2 regions of the Streptomyces sp. NPDC096105 genome follow, and region 2 is predicted to be linked to the other one. Evidence: predicted binding sites of a transcription regulator. Region 2 holds the regulator's gene; the other holds the start of a gene.
The links. Region 2 encodes HrcA, which represses chaperone genes, less so after heat shock. Its sites were predicted from a motif close to TTNGCACTCNGNNNNNCNGAGTGCNAA; they were not measured.

Region 1: groES (co-chaperone GroES) is a predicted target of HrcA. The motif match lies at 3,107-3,133, and genes of this name have one in related genera.

What each region holds. Positions count from the first base shown of each region.
Region 1 is NZ_JBIWGC010000014.1:114,760-119,134, forward strand. Features, by position in the region: gene ACIQ8B_RS21995 (hypothetical protein) at 1-682, opposite strand, end outside; gene groL (chaperonin GroEL) at 873-2,501, opposite strand; gene groES (co-chaperone GroES) at 2,652-2,960, opposite strand; gene ACIQ8B_RS22010 (polysaccharide deacetylase family protein) at 3,273-4,025, opposite strand; gene ACIQ8B_RS22015 (polysaccharide deacetylase family protein) at 4,028-4,375, opposite strand, start outside.
Region 2 is NZ_JBIWGC010000024.1:52,276-56,650, reverse strand. Features, by position in the region: gene ACIQ8B_RS28200 (nitronate monooxygenase) at 1-341, opposite strand, end outside; gene dnaJ (molecular chaperone DnaJ) at 451-1,590, opposite strand; gene hrcA (heat-inducible transcriptional repressor HrcA) at 1,591-2,607, opposite strand; gene ACIQ8B_RS28185 (MBL fold metallo-hydrolase) at 2,770-3,498, shown strand; gene ACIQ8B_RS28180 (DUF3097 domain-containing protein) at 3,533-4,342, shown strand.

The sequences.
Region 1 (4,375 bases), on a different contig from region 2:
TCTCACCCCGCAGCAGCCAGGAGCTCGCCGCGTCCCCCCGGCGCAGGGTCCACTGCCGGTCGGGCAGCCGGATCTCCACCGCGCTTCTGGACTTCCGGAACTTCTTGCGCAGCACGAGCCGGGCGACGGCGTCCCCCACGGTCAGGACCAGCCCGGTGTCCGTGTCGGAGGTGCTGCTGCCCCGAAAGCCGTACGGCGCGCGCAGGCGGACGGCGGGGGCGTACGGGCCCCAGACGTCGACGCGGACCTGGCGGCGGTCCACGGCCACCGCGATCGGACCGGCGGGGCCGTGCGCGTAGCGGCGGGCGATCCACAGCGGTACGCCCTCCTGCCGCGCCCGTGCGGCGAGGGCGGCGACCTGCCCGGGGCCGCCGCAGCGGCGCACCGCGAGTTCGCCGAGCGCGCGGGCGAAGGCCGCCGCCTGACGCACCCTCAGGGGTACGCAGGTGCCGGTCGCCCGGGTGACGGGGACCAGGCCGGCGCCCTCAGGGAGTGCCTGCAGGGGACGTTCCGCGCCTCCGCCGCCCAGCCAGGCGCCCCGCAGAAACGCTTCGGCCATGGCGGCGAGGTTCAGTTCCTCCAGCGGGGTCGTCCGGCCGCCGCGGCACAGCGCGTGCTCGGTGAGCCGCACGGTGCGCGCGAGCGGGTTGCGGGAGCGTTCCCCGTACCGCACCTGGTCCATCGCCGTCCCCCTCTCGTTTCGGCCGCCGTGTGCTCAGACTCCGGTCGGGCGTGGTGCGGTTCCATGATCGGGCGGGGCGGGACAGGGGACGGCGCAGGGGTACCGCGGCGGGGTACGGCGGAGGCCCGGCAACCGCCGTCCGTGCGGACGGGGCGCCGGGCCTCAGCTCGGGTTCTGGCGACTCGGGTCGTCAGTGGGCGTGGCCGTGGCCGTGGCCACCGGCGGCGGCCGGCTCTTCCTCTTCCTTCTTCTCGACGACCAGGGTCTCGGTCGTGAGCAGGAGGGAGGCGATGGAGGCGGCGTTCTCCAGGGCGGAGCGGGTCACCTTGACCGGGTCGATGACGCCGGCCTTGACCAGGTCGCCGTACTCGCCGGTGGCGGCGTTGTAACCGCTGCCCTTCTCCAGCTCGGCGACCTTGGAGACGATGACGTAGCCCTCGAGGCCGGCGTTCTCGGCGATCCAGCGCAGCGGCTCGACGGCGGCCTTGCGGACCACGGAGACACCGGTGGCCTCGTCGCCGGTCTTGTCGAGGTTGTTCTCGAGGACCTTGACGGCGTGGACCAGCGCGGAGCCACCACCGGAGACGATGCCCTCCTCGACCGCGGCGCGGGTCGCGGAGATGGCGTCCTCCAGACGGTGCTTCTTCTCCTTCAGCTCCACCTCGGTGGCGGCGCCGACCTTGATCACGCACACGCCGCCGGCCAGCTTCGCGAGGCGCTCCTGGAGCTTCTCGCGGTCCCAGTCGGAGTCCGTGGTCTCGATCTCGGCCTTGATCTGGCCGACGCGGGCCTCCACGTCCTCCTTCTTGCCGGCGCCGTCGACGATCGTGGTGTCGTCCTTGGTGACGGTGACGCGGCGGGCGGAGCCGAGCACGTCCAGGCCGACCTGGTCGAGCTTGAGGCCGACCTCCTCGGAGACGACCGTGGCGCCGGTGAGGACCGCCATGTCCTGGAGCATCGCCTTGCGGCGGTCGCCGAAGCCGGGCGCCTTGACGGCGACGGCGTTGAAGGTGCCGCGGATCTTGTTGACGACCAGGGTGGACAGGGCCTCGCCCTCGACGTCCTCCGCGATGATCAGCAGCGGCTTGGAGGCGTTGGCCTGGATGACCTTCTCCAGCAGCGGCAGCAGGTCCGCGATGGCGGAGATCTTGCCCTGGGTGATCAGGATCTGCGGGTCGTCGAGGACGGCCTCCATGCGCTCCTGGTCCGTCACGAAGTACGGCGACAGGTAGCCCTTGTCGAAGGCCATGCCCTCGGTGAAGTCCAGCTCCAGGCCGAAGGTGTTGGACTCCTCGACGGTGATGACGCCGTCCTTGCCGACCTTGTCCATCGCCTCGGCGATGAGCTCGCCGACCTGCTGGTCCTGGGCGGACAGCGCGGCGACGGCGGCGATGTCGGCCTTCTCGTCGATCGGGCGGGCCGAGGCGAGCAGGTCCTCGGAGACCGCGGCGACGGCGGCGTCGATGCCCTTCTTCAGGGCGGCCGGGGAGGCGCCGGCGGCGACGTTCTTCAGGCCCTCGCGGACCAGGGCCTGGGCCAGCACGGTGGCGGTGGTGGTGCCGTCACCCGCGATGTCGTTGGTCTTGGTCGCCACCTCCTTCACGAGCTGCGCGCCGAGGTTCTCGTACGGGTCCTCGATCTCCACCTCGCGGGCGATCGTGACACCGTCGTTGGTGATGGTGGGGGCGCCGAACTTCTTGTCGATGACGACGTTGCGGCCCTTGGGGCCGATCGTCACCTTGACCGTGTCGGCAAGCTTGTTGACGCCGCGCTCGAGGGCGCGACGGGCGTCCTCGTCGAACTTCAGGATCTTCGCCATGGCAGCGGGAGCCCTCTCGGAAATCTAGGTGAAATCACTGCGCCCCTGGGCCACCCGGCTCCTTGTCGGATGCTGGGGCCAGGGGCGCAGTGTTCGAGCAGAAGTACTTGCTACGAGGTCGAGTCGTCCGGGGCAGGCCCCGGGGTCCCCTTACTTCTCGACGATCGCGAGGACGTCGCGAGCCGAGAGGACGAGGTACTCCTCGCCGTTGTACTTGACCTCGGTGCCGCCGTACTTGCTGTACAGAACGACGTCGCCGACCTTCACGTCGAGCTCGACGCGCTTGCCGTCCTCGAAGCGGCCCGGACCGATGGCCAGGACGACGCCCTCCTGGGGCTTCTCCTTCGCGGTGTCCGGAATGACCAGGCCCGAAGCCGTGGTCTGCTCGGCGTCGAGCGGCTGGACCACGATGCGGTCCTCGAGCGGCTTGATGGCAACCTTGGAGCTGGCGGTCGTCACGATCCGACCTCCCCCTTCGGAGATCTCACGGGGTTAACTGTCTGAGGTGGCGACCAGGTCGATCCGTCGTCGCGGGTGCCGGACCTGCCCGTCGCGTTGTTGGCACTCTCCAGGGGGGAGTGCCAGACCTGAGACTATGACCGCGATTAGCACTCGGTCAAGCGGAGTGCCAATTGCCGTGCGGCGCGTCGGGGGGCGGGGGCGGTTTCCGGCACGGAGCCGTGCGGTGGGGGCGGTGAGGTGAGGGCGGTGAGGTGGCCGTCCGCCGAGGGCCGCGCCCCCGGCCCCCCTCCGGCCCCGCGGGCCTCGTCCTCAGGCGCCGGACGGGCTGGACATCACACCTACGTGGTCCTCCAGCCTGCCCACCTTCAGGCCCCGCTCCTCCAGCTCCCCGAGCAGCCGTGCGGTGCGTTCCGCCAGGGTCAGGGGCGGGGCCTCGCCCGACGGCACGGAGACGATGTCGCCGGGGCGCAGGCGGTGCGGGCCGTGGCTGTAGGTGAGGTGGCCGTCGGGTTCGAGGGTCACGCGCCACAGGACCACCGCGGCGATGCCGCACTCGGCGGCGGCGCGCAGGGTGGTGGCGTCGTGGCGGCCGTAGGGAGGGCGGAAGAGGCGGGGGCGGACGCCGAACCGGGCGGCGAGCTTGCGCTGCTGGCCGCAGATCTGGGCGCGCTGCGCGGCGAGGGGCAGGCCGGGCAGGGCCGGGTGGTCGAGGGTGTGGTTCTGGAGGTTCGCGCCGACCGCGCGCAGGCGGGCGAAGTGGCCGTAGCCGGGGCCCATCACGCTGTCGGTGAGGAACATGCTGACCGGCAGTCTGCGTGCGCGTACCAGGTCGATGAAGCGGGGGTCGCGTTCGGCGCCGTCGTCGTAGGTGAGGAAGACGACCGGGTCGCCGGTGGCGACGTGGTCGACGACGGGCGGGAGCGGCGCCCGGGCGGAGGCGCTCGCCGTCGCGCCGGCGCGGGAGGCCACGTGTCCCGCGCCGGGCGGGGCCGCGCATCCGGCGGTCGCGGCGAGCAGGGCGAGGACCGCCGGGAGAGCCCGCGGGGTCCCGCGCCGCCTCACAGTCACAGGTAGTCCTCCAGCCTGCCCACGGCGTACCCCTCGGCCGTGACCTTGTCGAGGAAGCGGCGGACCATGTCCGGCATGGTGCCCTTCCAGTCGCCGCGGCCCCGGAAGTGGGACAGCACGATGTCGCCGGGGCGGATCTTCCGGTCCCACTCGCGGTACTCCCAGCGGTCGGCGAAGACCTCCTCGTTCCACAGCGGGACGTGGGTGATGCCGCAGCTCTTGGCCGCGCGCAGGGTGGCCTTGTCGTAGTTGCCGTAGGGCGGGCGGAAGAGGACCGGGCGGGTGCCGTAGCGCTTCTCGACGACGTCCTGCATGCCGCAGATCTCGCGCTTCTGCTCGGCGTG
Region 2 (4,375 bases):
AGCTCCGTCTCGTACCAGGAGGCCTCACCGGCCAGCTGGTGGGCGTAGACGCCGACGGCGGCGTTGGAGGGCGCGGCGTCGGCCGTTCCGGTGGGGCCGGCGCTCGCACCGGGTGTCTCGGGCTGGGGCAGGAAGAGGTTGACGCCGAAGGGACGGGAGGTGAGTCCTCGCAGCTGCTTGATCTCCTGGTACATCCCGTCCGCGGTCTTGTACCCGGCGGCCAGGAAACCGAGCCCGCCCGCCTCGGACACGGCGGCGGCGAGCTGCGGCACCGATACGCCGCCCGCCATGGGCGCCTGCACGATCGGGTGCGGGAAGAGATCGGTCAGTACGGAGGACATGACCGCATGGTGTCACGTCCCCCGACCGACCCCGAAGCGGCCCTTCCCCTTGGCATGAGCCACTTTCCGCCGGGCCGCCGAAGGCATCGGCGGCCCGGCGGGGGCGGGGTCAGCGGCCGTTGAACGCGTCCTTCAGCCGCGAGAACAGCCCTTGCTGACCCGGCTGGAACTGGCCCGTGGGCCGTTCCTCGCCGCGCAGCTTGGCCAGCTCGCGGAGCAGGCGCTCCTGCTCCGGGTCCAGCTTGGTCGGGGTCTGCACCTCGACGTGGACGACGAGGTCCCCCCGGCCGCCGCCGCGCAGGTGGGTGACGCCCCGGCCGTGCAGCGGGATCGACTGGCCGGACTGGGTGCCGGGCCGGATGTCGACCTCCTCCAGGCCGTCCAGCGTCTCCAGCGGCACCTTGGTGCCGAGCGCCGCCGCGGTCATCGGCAGCGTGACCGTGCAGTGCAGGTCGTCGCCGCGCCGCTGGAACTGCGAGTGCGGCAGCTCGTGGATCTCGACGTACAGGTCGCCGGCGGGACCGCCGCCGGGCCCGACCTCGCCCTCGCCGGCCAGCTGGATCCGGGTGCCGTTGTCGACGCCGGCCGGGATCTTCACCGTGAGCGTGCGGCGGGAACGCACCCGGCCGTCGCCCGCGCACTCCGGGCAGGGCGTGGGCACGACCGTGCCGAAGCCCTGGCACTGCGGGCAGGGGCGCGAGGTCATGACCTGGCCCAGGAACGACCGGGTGACCTGCGAGACCTCACCGCGGCCGCGGCACATGTCGCACGTCTGCGCGCTGGTGCCGGGCGCGGCGCCCTCGCCGCTGCACGTGGTGCAGACGACCGCCGTGTCGACCTGGATGTCCTTGGTCGTGCCGAACGCGGCCTCGTCCAGCTCGACCTCGATCCGGATCATGGCGTCCTGGCCGCGGCGGGTGCGCGAACGCGGTCCGCGCTGCGACGCCGTGCCGAAGAACGCGTCCATGATGTCGGAGAAGTTGCCGAAGCCCCCGGCCCCGAAGCCGCCCGCGCCGCCGGCGCCGCCGGACTGGGACAGCGGGTCGCCGCCGAGGTCGTAGACCTGCTTCTTCTGCGGGTCCGACAGCACCTCGTAGGCGGCGTTGATCTCCTTGAACCGCTCCTGGGTCTTCGGATCCGGATTGACGTCCGGATGCAGCTCGCGGGCGAGCCGCCGGAAGGCCTTCTTGATCTCTTCCTGCGACGCGTCGCGGCGTACGCCGAGTACGGCGTAGTAGTCCGTGGCCACCTATGACTCCGCCAGGATCTGTCCGACGTACCGTGCCACTGCGCGTACCGCTCCCATCGTTCCGGGGTAGTCCATGCGGGTCGGTCCGACCACGCCGAGCTTGGCGACAGCCTCGCCGCCCGAACCGTAGCCGACCGACACGACGGACGTGGAGTTGAGTCCTTCGTGGGCGTTCTCGTGACCGATCCGTACGGTCACACCCGGATCCTTCGCCTCGCCGAGCAGCTTGAGGAGCACGACCTGCTCCTCCAGCGCCTCCAGGACGGGCCGGATCGTGAGGGGGAAGTCGTGTCCGAAGCGGGTGAGGTTGGCGGTACCGCCGATCATCAGCCGCTCCTCGTTCTCCTCGACGAGCGTCTCCAGGAGAGTGGAGAGCACCGTGGAGACCGTACCGCGGTCATCGGTCTCGAAGGCCTCCGGGAGATCCTCCACCAGACCCGGCACATCGGTGAACCGGCGGCCCGCGATCCGGCTGTTGAGCCGCGCCCGCAGGTCGGCCAGGGACGACTCGCCGAACGGCGCCGGGCAGTCGATCATCCGCTGCTCGACCCGGCCGGTGTCGGTGATCAGCACCAGCATCAGCCGCGCCGGGGCGAGGGACAGCAGCTCCACGTGCCGCACCGTCGAGCGGGTCAGCGAGGGGTACTGCACCACGGCGACCTGCCGGGTGAGCTGCGCGAGCAGCCGCACCGTGCGGGCCACGACGTCGTCGAGGTCGACGGCGCCCTCGAGGAAGTTCTGGATGGCCCGCCGCTCGGGCGGGCTCATCGGCTTGACGCCGGCCAGCTTGTCGACGAACAGCCGGTAGCCCTTGTCGGTGGGGATGCGCCCGGCACTGGTGTGCGGCTGGGCGATGAAGCCCTCCTCCTCCAGGGCCGCCATGTCGTTGCGCACGGTGGCCGGGGAGACGCCGAGGTTGTGCCGCTCGGTGAGCGCCTTCGACCCCACGGGTTCCTCGGTGCCCACGTAGTCCTGGACGATCGCGCGCAACACCTGGAGCCTGCGTTCACTGAGCATCGCGCACACCTCCAGCTGGCTTCCGCCCGGTAACGACTCTGGCACTCTTCGCACGCGAGTGCCAGACTTCCCCGGCCCAGTGTACGGCCGGGGGGTACGCCGTCGGCAAGGCCGGTCCGCGCCGTGCTGCCGGGTGCCGCCGTCCCCGCTAGCGTCCCGGTCATGACCGTGACTTGGGAAGAGTCGGGATGGGAGCAACTGGCGCCGGGGGTCGGGCGGCGCCGGCTGCCGGGATGGGACTGCACGGCGGGGCTCGTGGTGGGCGCGGACGGCGTCCTGGCCGTCGACGCGGGCTCCTCCCTCGCCGAGGGCGCGCGGTTGCGGACCGAGGCGCGGGAGCTGACCGGCCGCCGTGTGACGCATCTCGCGCTCACCCATCCCCACTTCGACCACGTCCTCGGGGCGCCGGCGTTCGCGGGCGCGGAGGTGTACGGCGCGGTGGGTCTGGACGTCGCGCTCGCCGGGCGGGGGCGCGAGGAGCTGCGCGCGGACGCGGTGCGCTGGGGTCTTGACGCGCGGGCGGCGGACGAGGCGGCGGACGCGCTGGTCCCGCCCCGGCACGCGGTGTCCGGCGCGTGGACGCTGGACCTGGGCGGCGGCCGTCAGGCGCTGCTGGCGAACGTCGGCCCGGGTCACACCGCGTACGACCTGGCGGTGCTGGTGCCCGGCGACCCGGGGGTGGTGTTCTGCGGCGACCTGGTCGAGGAGTCGGGCGAACCGCAAGCGGGCCCGGACGCCGTGCCGACCCGCTGGCCGGCCGCGCTGGACCGGCTGCTGCGGCTGGGCGGCGAGGACGCGGTGTACGTCCCCGGTCACGGAGCGGTGGTCGACGCGGCCTTCGTACGGGCCCAACGGGACGCGCTGGCGGCCCGGTTCGGCGTGTCGGACTGATCGCCGCCGGGGCGATCCTCGTATCGTCGGCGGAATGCGCCAGTACTCCGCCGACCTGACCCCTCCGTGGAAGAAGCCGCAGTCCGCGCCCGAGGTGCCGGCCGAGCCGGGCCTCGTGGTGGAGGAGCCCGGCACCGGTTTCTGCGGCGCGGTGATCCGCTGCGAGGCCGGCACGGTGACCCTGGAGGACCGCTTCGGCAAGCACCGGGTGTTCCCGCTGCGGCCGCGCGGGTTCCTGCTGGAGGGCCGCGTGGTCACGCTGGTCCGTCCCCCGTCGGGCCCCGCCCGGCCCGCCCGCACGGCGTCCGGCTCGGTCGCCGTCCCCGGCGCACGGGCGCGGGTCGCCCGCGCGGGGCGCATCTACGTGGAGGGCCGGCACGACGCCGAGCTGGTCGAGAAGGTGTGGGGCGACGACCTGCGCGTCGAGGGCGTGGTCGTGGAGTACCTGGAGGGTGTGGACGACCTCCCGTCCGTCGTCGAGTCCTTCGGCCCGGGGCCGGACGCGCGGCTGGGTGTGCTGGTGGACCACCTGGTGCCGGGCTCCAAGGAGTGGCGGATCGCCCAGGAGGTGACGAGCGAGCACGCGCTGGTGGTCGGTCACCCGTACATCGACGTCTGGGAGGCCGTGAAGCCGGCGTCGGTCGGGATCGAGGCGTGGCCCCGGGTGCCGCGGGGGCGGGACTGGAAGACGGGGGTGTGCGAGGCGCTGGGGTGGCGGGTCGCGAACACGGGCGAGGCGTGGCAGCGGATCCTGGGCTCCGTCCGCTCTTACAAGGACCTTGAGCCGCAGCTCCTCGGGCGGGTGGAGGAACTGATCGACTTCGTCACGGCGCCGTCGTCCTGACCGTCTTCCTCCCGCCTTTCGGTCCTTGGTGCC